One region of the Variovorax sp. GW821-FHT10C12 genome, then DNA from elsewhere that is predicted to be linked to it. Evidence: riboswitches for the same ligand, from Rfam matches in the RefSeq annotation. Region 1 holds a riboswitch; the other holds the start of a gene.

Region 1 (7,009 bases):
GATCACCCGCTTGCGCGCAGGTGCCGGCGCGCGAACGCGCGAGGTCGGCGCCTCGGGCAACAGCGCGGGCTGCAGATCTTCCGCCGCCACGGCCTGGCCGCCGCAGCGCATGCCCTCGCGGTCGATGACCGACAGCGCCACCTGCTTGATGCCCATGCTCGTGAGACCGATGCGGTCGGCCGCGGCGCGGCTCAGGTCGATGATGCGGCCCGGCGTGAAGGGCCCGCGGTCGTTGACGCGCACCAGCACCTCGCTGCCGTTGACCAGGCTGCGCACGCACACGCGCGTGTTGAAGGGCAGCGTCTTGTGGGCCGCCGTCATGGCGCCCATGTCGAAGCGCTCGCCGTTGGCGGTCTTGCGCTGATGGAACTGGATGCCGTACCACGAGGCCCCGCCGCGCTCGAAGATCTCGCGCGGTTCATCGCCGGGCACGCCGTCGTCCAGCGACTCGCCGGTGCCCGACACCGCGAGGTCGTAGCGCACCGACGGCACGGCCGAGCGCGGCGCCGCGCCGGGCGGCACGGCCAGGCCGCGTCCCAGCGGCTGCAGCCGCTTGCCGGCCGCTGCCGGCGTGGCGGCGGTGTCCGCGTCTTTCTCCTGCGTGGCAGGCGGCATGGTGCATCCTGCGAGCACGCAGGAGACCGCGACGGCGACCGCGCGCAGCCCTCTCAATCCAGGCGCTCCAGGATCGCCAGCGTGGCCGCCGACTGGTTCATCGTGTAGAAGTGGATCGCGGGTGCGCCGCCCTTTTGCAGGCGCTCGCACAGGTCGGTCACCACGTCCAGGCCGAAGGCCTTGATCGAGGCTGTGTCGTCGCCGAAGCCTTGAAGGCGCAGGCGAATCCAGCGCGGAATCTCGGCGCCGCAGGCGTCCGAGAAGCGCATGAGCTGCGTCGAGCTGGTGATGGGCATGATGCCCGGCACGATCGGCGTGTCGAGCCCCAGCTTGCGCGCGTCGTCGACGAAGCGGAAGTAGGCCTCGGGGCTGAAGAAATACTGCGTGATGGCCGAGTCGGCCCCGGCCTTCACCTTGGTCGCGAAGGCCTGCAGGTCGGCTTCGGGCGAGCGCGCCTGCGGGTGAATTTCGGGGTAGCAGGCCACCTCGATGTGGAAGTCGCGGCCGGTCTCTTCGCGGATGAAGGCAACGAGGTCGCTCGCGTACTGGAACTCGCCGCCGATGCCGTAGCCGCTGGGCAGGTCGCCGCGCAGCGCGACCAGGCGCTTGACGCCCATGGCCTTCAGCTCGGCCAGCTGCTCGCGCACGGTGGCGCGCGTGGCGCCGATGCACGAGAAGTGGCTGGCGGCGTCCACGCCCTCGGCCAGGATCTCCTGCACCGCACCGAAAGTACCCTGGTGCGTGGAGCCGCCCGCGCCGTAGGTGACCGAGCAGAACTGCGGCTTGCGCACATACAGCTGCTGGCGCACGGCGCGCAGCTTGACCGCGCCTTCGGGCGTCTTGGTCGGGAAGAATTCGAAACTCAGCGGAAGGCGCACCTGCGTCTCCTTAGGAACCGTCGCCCGCCTTGGCAGCAGCACGAACGGCGTGAATGAAAAACTCGCGGTTGCCGTCGCCCCCGGCGATCGGGCTGTCGAACCAGCGCAGCACCTTCAGCTCGAGCGCCGCGCAGGCGTCGTGCAGGCGCTTCTCGACCACAGGGTACATCGCCTCGTCGCGCACGATGCCACCCTTGCCGACCTGGCCGGGCTGCAACTCGAACTGCGGCTTGACCAGCATCAGCAACTGGCCGTCGTCGGCCAGGAACTGCACCACGGCCGGCAGCACCAGCGTGAGCGAGATGAACGACAGGTCGCCGACGATGAGGTCGAAGCGCGGCTCGGCCGGGGCTTCGACGACTTCGAGCGCCTCGCCAGCTTCTGCGTCTTCTTCATCGTCCACCTGCAGATCGGCCGGCGACAGCGCCCGCGCATTGACGCCTTCGATGGCGACCACGCGTGCGTCCTCGCGCATGCGCGGATGCAGCTGCCCATGGCCCACGTCGACGCCCACCACCTTGGCGGCGCCATGCTGCAACAGGCAGTCGGTGAAGCCGCCGGTCGACTGGCCGACGTCCAGGCAGAGCTTGCCCGTCGGGTCCACGCCGCTGGTCTTCAGCGCGCCTTCGAGCTTGAGGCCGCCGCGCGACACGTAGCGTGCCTCGGCGGCATCGGCGAGCTCGAGCTCGGCCGACTCGGGCACTTCGTCCTTGTTCTTGGCGACGTTGCGCCACGCATCGCCCGTGCCCGCGTCACGCCAGCGCATGCCGCCGGCGATGAGCCGCACGGCTTGCGAACGCGACGCGGCCAGGCCGCGCTCTACCAACAGTTGATCGGCGCGCACGCGGATCAATAGCGGTAGGTGTCCGGCTTGTAAGGGCCGTTCTTGTCCACGCCGATGTAGGCGGCTTGCGAGTCGGTCAGCTCGGTGAGCATGGCGCCGACCTTCTTCAGGTGCAGGCGCGCGACCTTCTCGTCCAGGTGCTTGGGCAGCACGTAGACCTTGCCGGCCTGGTAGGCGTCGGGCTTGGTGAACAGCTCGATCTGGGCGATGGTCTGGTTGGCGAACGACGACGACATCACGAAGCTCGGGTGGCCCGTGCCGCAGCCCAGGTTCACGAGGCGGCCCTTGGCCAGCAGGATGATCTTCTTGCCGTCCGGGAAGGTGATGTGGTCCACCTGCGGCTTGATCTCTTCCCACTCGTACTTCTCGATCGACGCGACGTCGATCTCGTTGTCGAAGTGGCCGATGTTGCAGACGATGGCCTGGTCCTTCATCTTGACCATGGTGTCGTGCGTGATGACGTCCTTGTTGCCGGTGGTGGTCACGAAGATGTCGGCCTTGTCGGCGGCGTACTCCATGGTCACGACCTTATAGCCTTCCATGGCAGCCTGCAGGGCGTTGATGGGGTCGATTTCGGTGACCCACACCTGCGCCGACAGTGCACGCAGGGCCTGGGCCGAGCCCTTGCCCACGTCGCCGTAGCCGGCCACGCAGGCCACCTTGCCGGCGATCATCACGTCGGTCGCGCGCTTGATGCCGTCCACCAGCGATTCGCGGCAGCCGTACAGGTTGTCGAACTTGCTCTTGGTGACCGAGTCGTTCACGTTGATGGCGCGGAACAGCAGCGTGCCCTTGGCGCTCATCTCGTTGAGGCGGTGCACGCCGGTGGTCGTCTCTTCGGTCACGCCGATGATCTCGGCCGACTTGCGGGTGTACCAGGTGTCGTCCACGGCCAGCTTGGCCTTGATGGCGGCGTAAAGAATGCGCTCTTCTTCGCTGGTCGGGTTGGCGAGCACGCCCAGGTCTTTTTCGGCGCGCTGGCCCAGATGCATGAGCAGCGTGGCGTCGCCGCCGTCGTCCAGGATCATGTTCGGGCCTTCGCCCTTCGAGCCCTTGGGACCGAAGTCGAAGATGGCGTGGGTGTAGTCCCAGTAGTCCTTCAGCGACTCGCCCTTGATGGCGAACACCGGCGTGCCGGCGGCGGCGATGGCGGCAGCGGCGTGGTCCTGCGTCGAGAAGATGTTGCACGAGGCCCAGCGCACTTCGGCGCCCAGGGCTTGCAGCGTCTCGATCAGCACGGCCGTCTGGATGGTCATGTGCAGCGAGCCCGTGATGCGCGCGCCCTTCAGGGCCTGGCCCTTCGAGAACTCTTCACGGATGGCCATGAGGCCGGGCATCTCGGTTTCGGCGATCTTGATTTCCTTGCGGCCCCAGGCGGCAAGGGACAGGTCGGCAATCGCCTGGTCGGCGGTCGAGACGGGGGTGGGCTTGAGTACAGCGCTCATGAGAACTCCAAAACTGGTTTGAAAGATGCCACTGCGTACGGGGAAGAAAAACTCACCGCGAGAACAGCGGGTGAGCGTGGTTGCGATGTGGTCCGAGCCTCACGCCTGACGGCGCTGCAACGCTCCTCGGAGCGGCGGATTGTAGTCGCGGCCGCCCGGCCCGCCAATCGACCGGGGCATCCCACATCACGGAAAGCGCCGGCGACCGCCAGGCCGGGCCGGGCGGCGCGGGCCACCCCGGGAAACTCCGCAGGCAAATCCGCGCTTGGAGCGCCCTGAGCCGCGTCGGCCCGGCGTATCGTGGCGGCGGGCCCCGGCCGCCCGGCCGCTGCCTGCATCCACCCGTTCGATTGTTTTCATCACCCGACACAGGAGATTCCGCACCATGGCCACTGCCAAGAAAGCCGCCGCGAAAAAAACCACCGCCAGCAGCGCCGGCGCGAAGCAGGCGGCGCCGTCCGCCGCGGACATGCTCGATCCGATGAAGAACCTCAAGGGCATGGCCGAGCGCCTGCAGAACCTGAACCTCACCGGCGGCGCCGGCAAGCTGCTCGACAGCGGCCGCAAGGACCTGCAGGCGCTGATGCAGGCCAACGAGAAGTCCTACCAGGGCCTGCAGACCGTGGTACAGCGACAGACCGAGATGATCAAGACGGCCATCGCCGAATGGCAGACCGCCGCCAAGGCGATGCCGGGCAAGGACCCGAAGGAAAACCTGGCCAAGCTCGACGAGCTGGGCCGCCAATCGTTCCAGCGCGCCGTCGACGACATCAAGGAGCTGGCTACTCTGGCCGCCAAGTCGCAGGCCGACGCCTTCGACGTGGTGCGCCAGCGCATCCAGGCCAACGTGGACGAGGTCACGAAGCTGCTGCAGCGCAAGTAACAAGAAGAAAAGAAAGGCCCGCATGACCGCCGTCGCGCCCCGCACCGAACGGCGCACCCGCGCCAACGGCATCGAACTGGCCTGGGACAGCTTCGGCGACCCCGAGGCGCCGCCGCTGTTGCTGGTCATGGGCCTCGGCGCCCAGATGGTCGCGTGGGACGACGCGTTCTGCGCCGCCCTGGCGCAGGCCGGCGGCCACCACGTGATCCGCTTCGACAACCGCGACATCGGCCACTCCACCCACCTGCCGCACGCCGGCGTGCCCGACATCCAGGCGCTGATGCTGCAGGCCATGGCGGGGCGGCCGCTGCAGGTGCCCTACACGCTGCGCGACATGGCCGGCGACTGCGCCGGCCTGCTCGACGCGCTGGGCATCGCGCGCGCCCACGTCGTGGGCGCGTCGATGGGCGGCGCCATCGGGCAAGAGATGGCCATCCACCACCCGGGGCGGATGCGCTCGCTCACCAGCATCATGTCGAGCACCGGCGACCCGGCCCTGCCGCCGCCCACGCCCGAGGCGCTGGCGGTGCTGTTCGCGCCCGCGCCGACCAGCTTCGAGGCCTACCTGCCGCACCACGCCAAGCTGTGGCGCGTGCTGCGCGGCCCCGACGCCTTTCCGCTCGACGAGGCGCGCGACGCCGAACGCGCGCAACTGGCCTTCCTGCGCGGCCTCAACCCGGGCGGCGTGGCGCGGCAGCTGGCGGCCGTGTTCGCGTCGGGCAACCGCAAGCCGGCGCTGCGCGCGGTGCAGGTGCCCACGCTGGTGATCCACGGCGATGTCGATCCGCTGGTGCCCGTGGCCTGCGGCATCGACGTGGCCGAGGCCATTCCCGGCGCGACGCTGCTGCGCATTCCGCGCATGGGCCATGCGCTGCCGATCGCGATGTGGCCGCAGATCATCGGGGCCATCGCCGCGCACACCGCACGGGCGGCGCGGCGCGACGATCACTGAAGAAAAAAACAGACACAACAACGAACCCAGACGGAGGTGTTTTTCATGAGCCAGTTTCCGTCCCTCGATCCCATGGCCCTGTGGCGCGAGCTCACGGCCCAGTGGGAAAAAAGCACCAACGAATTCGCCAACGAAGCCATGGCCTCGGACCCGTTCCGCCAGGGCATGCACGGCGGCATGAACGCCTCGCTCACCGCGCAGAAGGCAGTGGGCGACCTGATGGCGCGCTACCTCACGCTGCTGAACCTGCCCACACGCGGCGACCTGCAGGCGCTGGGCGAGCAGTTGCACCGCATCGACGACCACCTGGCGGGCATCCGCCGCGCGCTGGAAGGCGGAGCCGGGCCTGCCGCGCGAACCGCCGATGCAGCTGCTGCCCCGCCCCGGCCGCGCCGCACCAAGCAGCCGCCCACGGCGGCGGCAGCGCCTGCACCGGCAGCCAAGACCGCCGCCCCCAAGAAACGCCCCGCCGGAAAGCGCCGCCCATGAGCGCGCCGCCCGACACCTTCCAGCTGCCCGACATCCGAGGCGAGATCGAGCGCACGATCCAGCGCAACATCAAGGGGCTGGACTTCCTGACGTCGACCGCGCCCGCCGTCGGCCTCACGCCCAAGGACGAGATCCACCGGCGCGGCACGCTGAGCCTGTACCACTACCGCCCGATGGTCGACGAGATCTACCGCGTGCCGGTGCTCATGGTGATGGCCACCACCAACCGCGCCTACATCTTCGACCTCGCGCCGGGCCAGAGCATGGTCGAGTACCTGCTGCTCAAGGGCTACGACGTCTACGTGATGGACTGGAACGCGCCGCGCCCCGACGAGAAGCGCCTGCGCATCGAGGACTACGTGCTCGACTTCATTCCTGATTCGATCCGCCGCGTGCAGGAAGACTCGGGCGAGGACGACGTGACCATCGCCGGCTACTGCATGGGCGGCGTGCTCTCCACGCTGTACGCGGCGCTGCACCCCGGCGGGCCGATGAAGAACCTGGCGCTCTTCACCACGCCGATCGACTTCAGCCGCATGAAGCTCTTTCATGCGTGGTCCGACCGGCGCTACTTCGACGTCGACCGCCTCATCGACACCGTGGGCAACGTGCCGCCCGAGATGCTGTTCGCCTCCTTCGACATGCTGCGCCCCGCCGGGCGCGGTGCCGGTCTGGTGCAGCTGTGGGACAACATGGCCAACGACGAGTTCGTCAAGTCGTACCGCATGTTCGACCGCTGGGGCGCCGAGATGCTGCCGCTGGCCGGCGAGTACTTCCGCCAGACGGTGAAGGAGCTCATGTGGGACAACAAGCTCCACAAGGGCGAGCTGGTGCTCGGCGGGCGCCCCGTGCTGCTGAAGAACATCACGGTGCCGGTGCTGCACGCGCTGGCGCAGCACGACC
Region 2 (7,009 bases), on a different contig from region 1:
GCGGCCACGTGCGTGACGATCGCGCCGGCCGCGCGGGCCACGGCGGCCGTGTCGTCGGTGGAGTTGTTGTCGAAGACGTGGATCTCGGCACCGGGCAGGGCCGCCCGGAAGCCCTCGATCACCTGGGTGATGGCCAGGGCCTCGTTGAAGCAGGGAATGACCGCGGCAATGCGCGGCACAGCCTGACTGCCGGCTCGGTGCGAGGAGAAATCAGGATCGGTCATGGTGCAGCGGAAAGAATACGGTAGACCCGGGCGCCGTCTTTTTCATACTGCACGGCGAAGTACTTGTCGAAGTCGGTACGCGCGCTGAACACGGGCACCACGCTGTCCGGCAGCACGACGGCGACGAACCCCAGGCCTGCGAGCTTGCGCGCCAGGTCGGCGCCGGAGAGCTTGCCGAAATCGGTGTAGCGCCACGGTCCGAGCGTGTCGCCCCAGATCGGATTGGGACCGTAGTAGATCGCCTCGTTGAGCGCGATCTGGTAGACCCGGCCCTTCGCGTTCGCGCGCAGGTAGTCCATCACCGCGTAGCCCGGCACATGCTTGCGCAGGAAGGCGTCGCGGCTCTCGGGCGTGGGCGAAACCATCGCCACCTTCTTGGCGGTCTGCCCGACCGACACGGCCGCCAGCACGGCCAGCAGCAGCACCACGACCCAGTCGCCGACGCCGGCGCCACTGCGCGGACCGGCGGGTGCGGCAGCCGCCTGCGCTCCACGCAGGCGGCGCACGCCGGCCACGATCCAGACCCCCAGTGCCTGCCAGCCCACGGCTGCCGTCAGGGCCAGCAAGGGGAACGAGGCGGTCAGGTAGCGCGGGTAGCGCGAGGTCACGACCCACACGGCCACCGAGTACAGGCAGAACCAGCCTGCCGCGCGCACGGCAGCGGAGCGCTTCCACCACACGCTGAAGGGCGCGAGGAACACGGGCCAGATCAGCGCGTTGGGCATCTCGGCGTGGACGCGCACGTCGGCCACCTGCTGCACGTAGTCGGCCGGGGTCCACTCGGTGAAGCCGAACACGCGCGCGCCGATCGGGTTGAAGGGGTCGCCCGTCATGATGGCGTTGCGCGCGTACCAGTAGATGCACGGGATCAGGAAGCACAGCAGCGCAGGCGCCCAGGCCCGCCACACGCGACGCTCGTGGCGCACCACGAACACCGCCACCAGCGGCAGGAAGATCAGCGCCTGGTACTTCGAGCCCGCCGCCACGCCGAGGCAGAACGCCGCCAGCGACAGCCAGCGCGTGCCGTCGCGCAGCGGCTCGGACTCGCGCCACCACCACAGCGCCACGAAGGCCGACAGCACGAACAGCGCGACGCCCATGTCGATCAGCGCGTTGGCGTAGTCGCCCATGCCCAGCCAGATGGCCGCACCGATGCAGGCCGTGAGCCGGTTGGCGTGCAGGATGCCGATGCGGAAGATCATCAGCACCGACAGCGCGCCCGCCAAGGCGTTGAGGAAGTGCGGCAGCACGTCGTCGCCCACCTGCAGCGCGGCGGCGTACAGCAGGTTGTAGTTGTACGGAAACCAGGGGTAGCGCAGCCAGTCGTGGATGCCCAGCGTGCCCTGCTGCGCCACGAGGCGTGCATACGGCAGGTGGTACATCAGCTCGTCGAAGGCGGCCGGCGGCGCGAGCGGCGCCACCAGCGCGGGCAGCGCGACCAGCGCCAGCGCGATGGCGGCGATGCGTTCGAAGCGGGTCCACGGCGGCGTGGCGGGCGCGGCCGCGCGCAGCGCCCGCACCTCGGCGCGCCAGCCGCGCCACTGCCACGCGGCGGCCAGGACGCCCGCGCCGATCAGCCCCAGCGTGGCCTCGCGGCGAAAGAGCCCGAAGATGGCCAGCGCCTGAAAGGCACAGATGTAAAGGCCGACACCGAGCGCGGCCGACATGGCCGCCTCGAGCCAGGCGTCGCGGCGCGAGGGCGGGCGCAGGCGCGCGAGCACCGCGCGGCCGGCACCCCAGCAGGCAATCACGAAGATCGCGAACTGGGCGTAGTGCGCGGCGGCAAAGATCAGCTTCTGAATATCAACTCCCGTGGCCGGTCACTCCGGTCGCGCCGACCGGCCGGCAGGTTCAAAGGTTCGGCGCCAGCAGGCGCTCGAGCTCCGCTTCGCTCGTGCGGCGCCGCGCGGCCTGGTCCTGCAACTGGTCGTGCCCGATCTTGCCGACGTTGAAGTACGTCGCATCGGGGTGCCCGAGGTAGAAGCCGCTCACGCTGGCGGCGGGCATCATAGCGAGGCTCTCCGTCAGGGTCATGCCAATGTCCGCGCAATTCAGAAGGTCGAACATCGGGCCCTTCACGCTGTGGTCGGGGCAGGCCGGGTAGCCGGGCGCGGGGCGGATGCCGCGGTACTTCTCGGCAATCATGTCGTCGTTGCTCAGGCCCTCGTGGGGCGCGTAGCCCCACAGGTCGGTACGCACGCGGTGGTGCATGGCTTCGGCAAAAGCCTCGGCCAGCCGGTCGGCCAGGGCCTTGAGCATGATGGCCGAGTAGTCGTCGAGGTCGTCGATGAAGAACTTCTCTTTCTTCTCGACGCCGAGGCCGGCCGTGACGGCGAACACGCCGACGTAGTCCTTCACGCCGCTGTCCTTGGGGGCGACGAAGTCGGCCAGGCAACGGCTGGGACGCATCACGCCGTCGATCATCTGCTTCTCGGTCTGCTGGCGCATGCCGTACCAGGTGAGCGCGACTTCGCTGCGCGTCTCGTCGGTGTACAGCTCGATGTCGTCGTCGTTCACGGTGTTGGCGGGCCAGAAGCCGACCACGCCGCTGGCGCTGAGCCAGCGCCCTTCGATGAGGCGCTTGAGCATGCGCTGGCCGTCGGCGTACACGCGCACGGCCTCGGTGCCGACGATCTCGTCCTTCAGGATGGCGGGGAACGGGCCGGCCAGGTCCCAGGTCTGGAAGAACGGCCCCCAGTCGATGTACTTGGCCAGCTCGGTGAGGTCGAAGTTCTTGAACACGCGCCGGCCGATGAACTTGGGCACGGTGGGCACGAAGTTCGCGAAGTCGACGGGCGTCTTGTTGGCGCGCGCCTTGGCCAAGGGCCACATCGGCACCTGCTTCTTGTTGGCGTGCTGCGTGCGCACCTTCTCGTAGTCGGCGTTGATCTCGTCGATGTACGCGGTGGCCTGGTCGGAGAGCAGCGACTGCGCCACGCTCACGCTGCGCGAGGCATCGGGCACGTAGACCACGGGGCCTTCGTAGTGCGGCGCGATCTTCACGGCCGTGTGCACGCGGCTGGTGGTGGCGCCGCCGATGAGCAGCGGGATCTTCTTGATGCGGAAGTGGTCGTCGCGCTGCATTTCGCCGGCCACGTACTGCATTTCTTCGAGGCTGGGCGTGATGAGGCCCGACAGGCCCACGATGTCCGCGCCCTCGACCTTCGCCTTCGCCAGGATTTCGTGGCACGGGACCATCACGCCCATGTTCACCACTTCGAAGTTGTTGCACTGGAGCACGACGGTGACGATGTTCTTGCCGATGTCGTGCACGTCGCCCTTCACCGTGGCGATGATGATCTTGCCCTTGGTGCGCACGTCGCGGCCGGCGGCCTCGTCGCGCAGCTTTTCGGCTTCGATGTAGGGCAGCAGGTGGGCCACGGCCGACTTCATGACGCGTGCCGACTTGACCACCTGCGGCAGGAACATCTTGCCGGCGCCGAACAGGTCGCCCACGATGTTCATGCCGTCCATGAGCGGGCCTTCGATCACGTGCAGCGGGCGGCCGCCCTTGGCCAGGATCTGCTGGTAGGCCTCTTCGGTGTCCTCGACGATGAAGTCGGTGATGCCGTGCACCATGGCATGCGACAGGCGCTGGTTGACGTGCACCGGCTGCTCCGGCGTGCCGCGCCATTCGAGGCGCTTGCTTTCGTCCTTGGCGCCGCTCTTGGCGGTTTCGGCCACTTCGACCAGGCGCTCGCCCGCATCAGGACGGCGGTTGAGCACCACGTCTTCCACGCGCTCACGCAGCGTGGGCTCCAGGTCGTCGTACACGCCGACCATGCCGGCGTTGACGATGCCCATGTCCATGCCCGCCTGGATGGCGTGGTACAGGAACACGGTGTGGATGGCTTCGCGCATCGGGTCGTTGCCGCGGAAGCTGAAGCTCACGTTGCTCACGCCGCCCGACACCTTGGCGCCCGGCAGGTTCTGCTTGATCCAGCGCACGGCTTCGATGAAGTCGACCGCGTAGTTGTCGTGCTCCTCGATGCCGGTGGCGATCGCGAAGATGTTCGGGTCGAAGATGATGTCTTCGGGCGGAAAGCCCACCTCGTCGACCAGCACGCGGTAGGCGCGCTCGCAGATCTCGATCTTGCGTGCGTAGGTGTCGGCCTGACCCTTCTCGTCGAAGGCCATGACCACCGCGGCGGCACCGTAGCGCTTGACCAGCTTGGCCTCGTGCTTGAACTTGTCGACGCCCTCCTTCATGGAGATGGAGTTGACGATGCCCTTGCCCTGGATGCAGCGCAGGCCAGCCTCGATGACGTCCCACTTCGAGCTGTCGACCATCACCGGCACGCGCGCGATGTCGGGCTCGCTGGCAATGAGGTTCAGGAAGCGGACCATGGCGACCTTGCTGTCGAGCATGGCCTCGTCCATGTTGATGTCGATCACCTGGGCGCCGTTCTCGACCTGCTGGCGCGCGACGGCCAGGGCGTCCTCGAACTGGCCGTTGAGGATCATGCGCGCGAAGGCCTTGGAGCCGGTGACGTTGGTGCGCTCGCCGATGTTGACGAACAGCGTGCCCTCGCCGATGGCGACCGGTTCGAGGCCGGACAGCTTCATGGGAGGGGGAGCGACGGGAGCGGAAACGGATGCGGGAATCTGGGACATGGCCTCACCTGCGGAAGAGTCGGACAGGCGAGCGTCGTTGTCGCCCCAAGCCTGACGATTCGCCTCTGTGGCGAACCGCTGCAACGCTCCTTGGGAAGTCGCGCATTTTAGGTCGATTCGATTGCGCCCTGGGAAAACCCCAGTTTTCATTCCTGCACGTGTCAACAGAATGCGCCCACCGTTTCTGAACGAACGTTCGTGTTTTTAACCAAACGTAAGGGAGTTCGCCGATGGCCAGGAAGTGGAATGTCCGGTTGCAGCATGCAGCCACCCCGATGCGCGCCGTGGCCTTGAGCTGCGGCCTCCTGGCCGCCGCGGCCCTCGCGGTTCACGCGCCACCGGCGCATGCCGCCGCCGGCGACAGCGCCACGCGCGTCGAGGCCCGCGTCACCTCCGACACGGCGAAGACCAGGTACCCGATCGTGCTGGTCCACGGCCTGCTGGGCTTCGACAACCTGCTGGGCGTCGACTACTTCTACGACATCCCCGGCCGGCTGGCCGCCGCGGGCGCCAAGGTGTACGTGGCGCAGGTGTCGGGCACCAACACCTCCGAGATCCGCGGCGAGCAGCTGCTGCAGGAGCTCAAGACCATCCGCGCGCTGGAGCAGAACCCCACGCTCAAGTTCAACCTCATCGGCCATTCGCAGGGCTCGCCCACGGTGCGCTACGTGGCGGCGGTGGCGCCCGACATGGTGGCCTCGGTCACCTCGGTGGGCGGCGCCAACGGCGGCTCGAAGGTGGCCGACCTGCTGGCCAAGCTGCCCGAAGGCGGCATCGGCCAGACCCTGGTGGTGAAGGCCGTCGGCCTGCTGACGGGGCTGATCGGTTTTCTCTCGGGCAAGGACCCGAGCCAGCTGCCCGAAGTGCCGCTGAACGCGCTGGCCTCGCTGACCACGGCGGGCGGCGCGGCCTTCGACGCCAAGTTCCCGCAGGGGCGCCCCGCGCCGGGCTCGTCGTGCGACGTGAAGAGCGGTGCGGCCGTGGCCAACGGCGTGCGCTACTACTCGTGGTCGGGCGTGTCGACCAGCTTCAACCTGTTCGACCCGAGCGACACGGCGCTGTCGACGCTGGGCAGCCTGTTCTTCTTCGGCGAGGCCAACGACGGCCTGCTCGCGGTCTGCACCACGCGCCTGGGCACCCACCTGGGCGACTACCGCCAGAACCACCTGGACGAGGTGAACCAGGCCTTCGGCAACACCTACGGCAGCCAGTTCCCGTACTACGAGAAGAAGCCGCCGGAGCTGTTCAGGGAACAGGCCGCGCGACTCAAGAGCGCGGGGCTCTGAGGACGCTGCGCATGCGCGGTGTGGCCTTGACCATCGGCGCGGTCGCGCTGGTGGCCGCGGGGACCGGCTGGCTGGCGCTCGGCCCCGGGGCGGTCGATGCACCGCAGGCCGCCGCGCCCCGCGCCACGACGGCGGTCGCGGTGCCCGGCGTGCCCCAGCCGGCGCAGTCCACCGCCGCGGCCCCCGACGCCCTCCTCACCAGCGAGCTCATCACCCTCTTCGACCAGGTGCTCGCCGAAGCGCAGGCCGACAGCAAGGCCACGCTGATGGCCCGCGCGCCCGCCCTGCTCGCCCAGCGCCTGCGCGAAGACTGGCGCGTGCGCGCACTCGGCCTGCTCGAGCGCTACGTCGACATGCAGGAAGCCCTGCGCACCCTGCAGCCGCCCGCGCCCGGCGACCCGGCCTTTTTGCGGCGCAGCCTGGAGGCGCGCGAAGCGGTGCGCCGGCAGTTCTTCGCGCCCGAGGAAATCGAAGGCCTGTTCGGTGACCAGATCCGGCAGGACCGGTTCATGGCCGAGAAGATGGAACTGCTGTCCAACCCCGACCTCACGCCCGAGCAGCGCGCCGCGGCGCTCGCGCAGAGCGAGCAGGCCTGGCTGTCACCCGCGCAGCGCGAGGTGCGCAAGGAGGCGGTGGCCCATCTGGACGTGATGCGCCAGACCGAGGCGCTGCAGGCGCGCGGCGCCAGCCCCCAGGAGCGCTTTGCCGCGCGCAGCGAGACCTACGGCTACGAGGTGGCGCGCGGCCTGGCCACGCTCGACCAGGAAACCCAGGAATGGAATGCGCGGCTCGACCGCTACGCCAGCGCGCCCGAGGCCGAGCGGGCCCAGCTGCGCGAGACGCTCTTCAACGAGAACGAGCGCCTGCGCCTGAGCGGTGCCCTGG

The links. Region 1 has a riboswitch for S-adenosylhomocysteine ahead of ahcY (adenosylhomocysteinase). Riboswitches for the same ligand answer to the same signal wherever they lie in the genome.
Region 2: it holds a riboswitch for S-adenosylhomocysteine, as region 1 does, so the genes downstream of both, metH (methionine synthase) here and ahcY (adenosylhomocysteinase) in region 1, are expected to answer to the same signal.

Annotation. Positions count from the first base shown of each region.
Region 1 covers NZ_JBWKNE010000006.1:265,820-272,828, forward strand. The annotation lists gene AC07OH_RS24260 (septal ring lytic transglycosylase RlpA family protein) at 1-615, opposite strand, end outside; gene metF (methylenetetrahydrofolate reductase [NAD(P)H]) at 669-1,493, opposite strand; gene AC07OH_RS24270 (TlyA family RNA methyltransferase) at 1,504-2,337, opposite strand; gene ahcY (adenosylhomocysteinase) at 2,343-3,782, opposite strand; S-adenosyl-L-homocysteine riboswitch at 3,848-3,916, opposite strand; gene phaP (TIGR01841 family phasin) at 4,168-4,665, shown strand; gene AC07OH_RS24285 (alpha/beta fold hydrolase) at 4,688-5,617, shown strand; gene AC07OH_RS24290 (hypothetical protein) at 5,663-6,106, shown strand; gene AC07OH_RS24295 (alpha/beta fold hydrolase) at 6,103-7,009, shown strand, end outside.
Region 2 covers NZ_JBWKNE010000005.1:35,226-42,234, reverse strand. The annotation lists gene AC07OH_RS21535 (glycosyltransferase family 2 protein) at 1-224, opposite strand, end outside; gene AC07OH_RS21530 (ArnT family glycosyltransferase) at 221-1,975, opposite strand; gene metH (methionine synthase) at 2,076-4,838, opposite strand; S-adenosyl-L-homocysteine riboswitch at 4,861-4,936, opposite strand; gene AC07OH_RS21520 (esterase/lipase family protein) at 5,069-6,124, shown strand; gene AC07OH_RS21515 (lipase secretion chaperone) at 6,136-7,009, shown strand, end outside.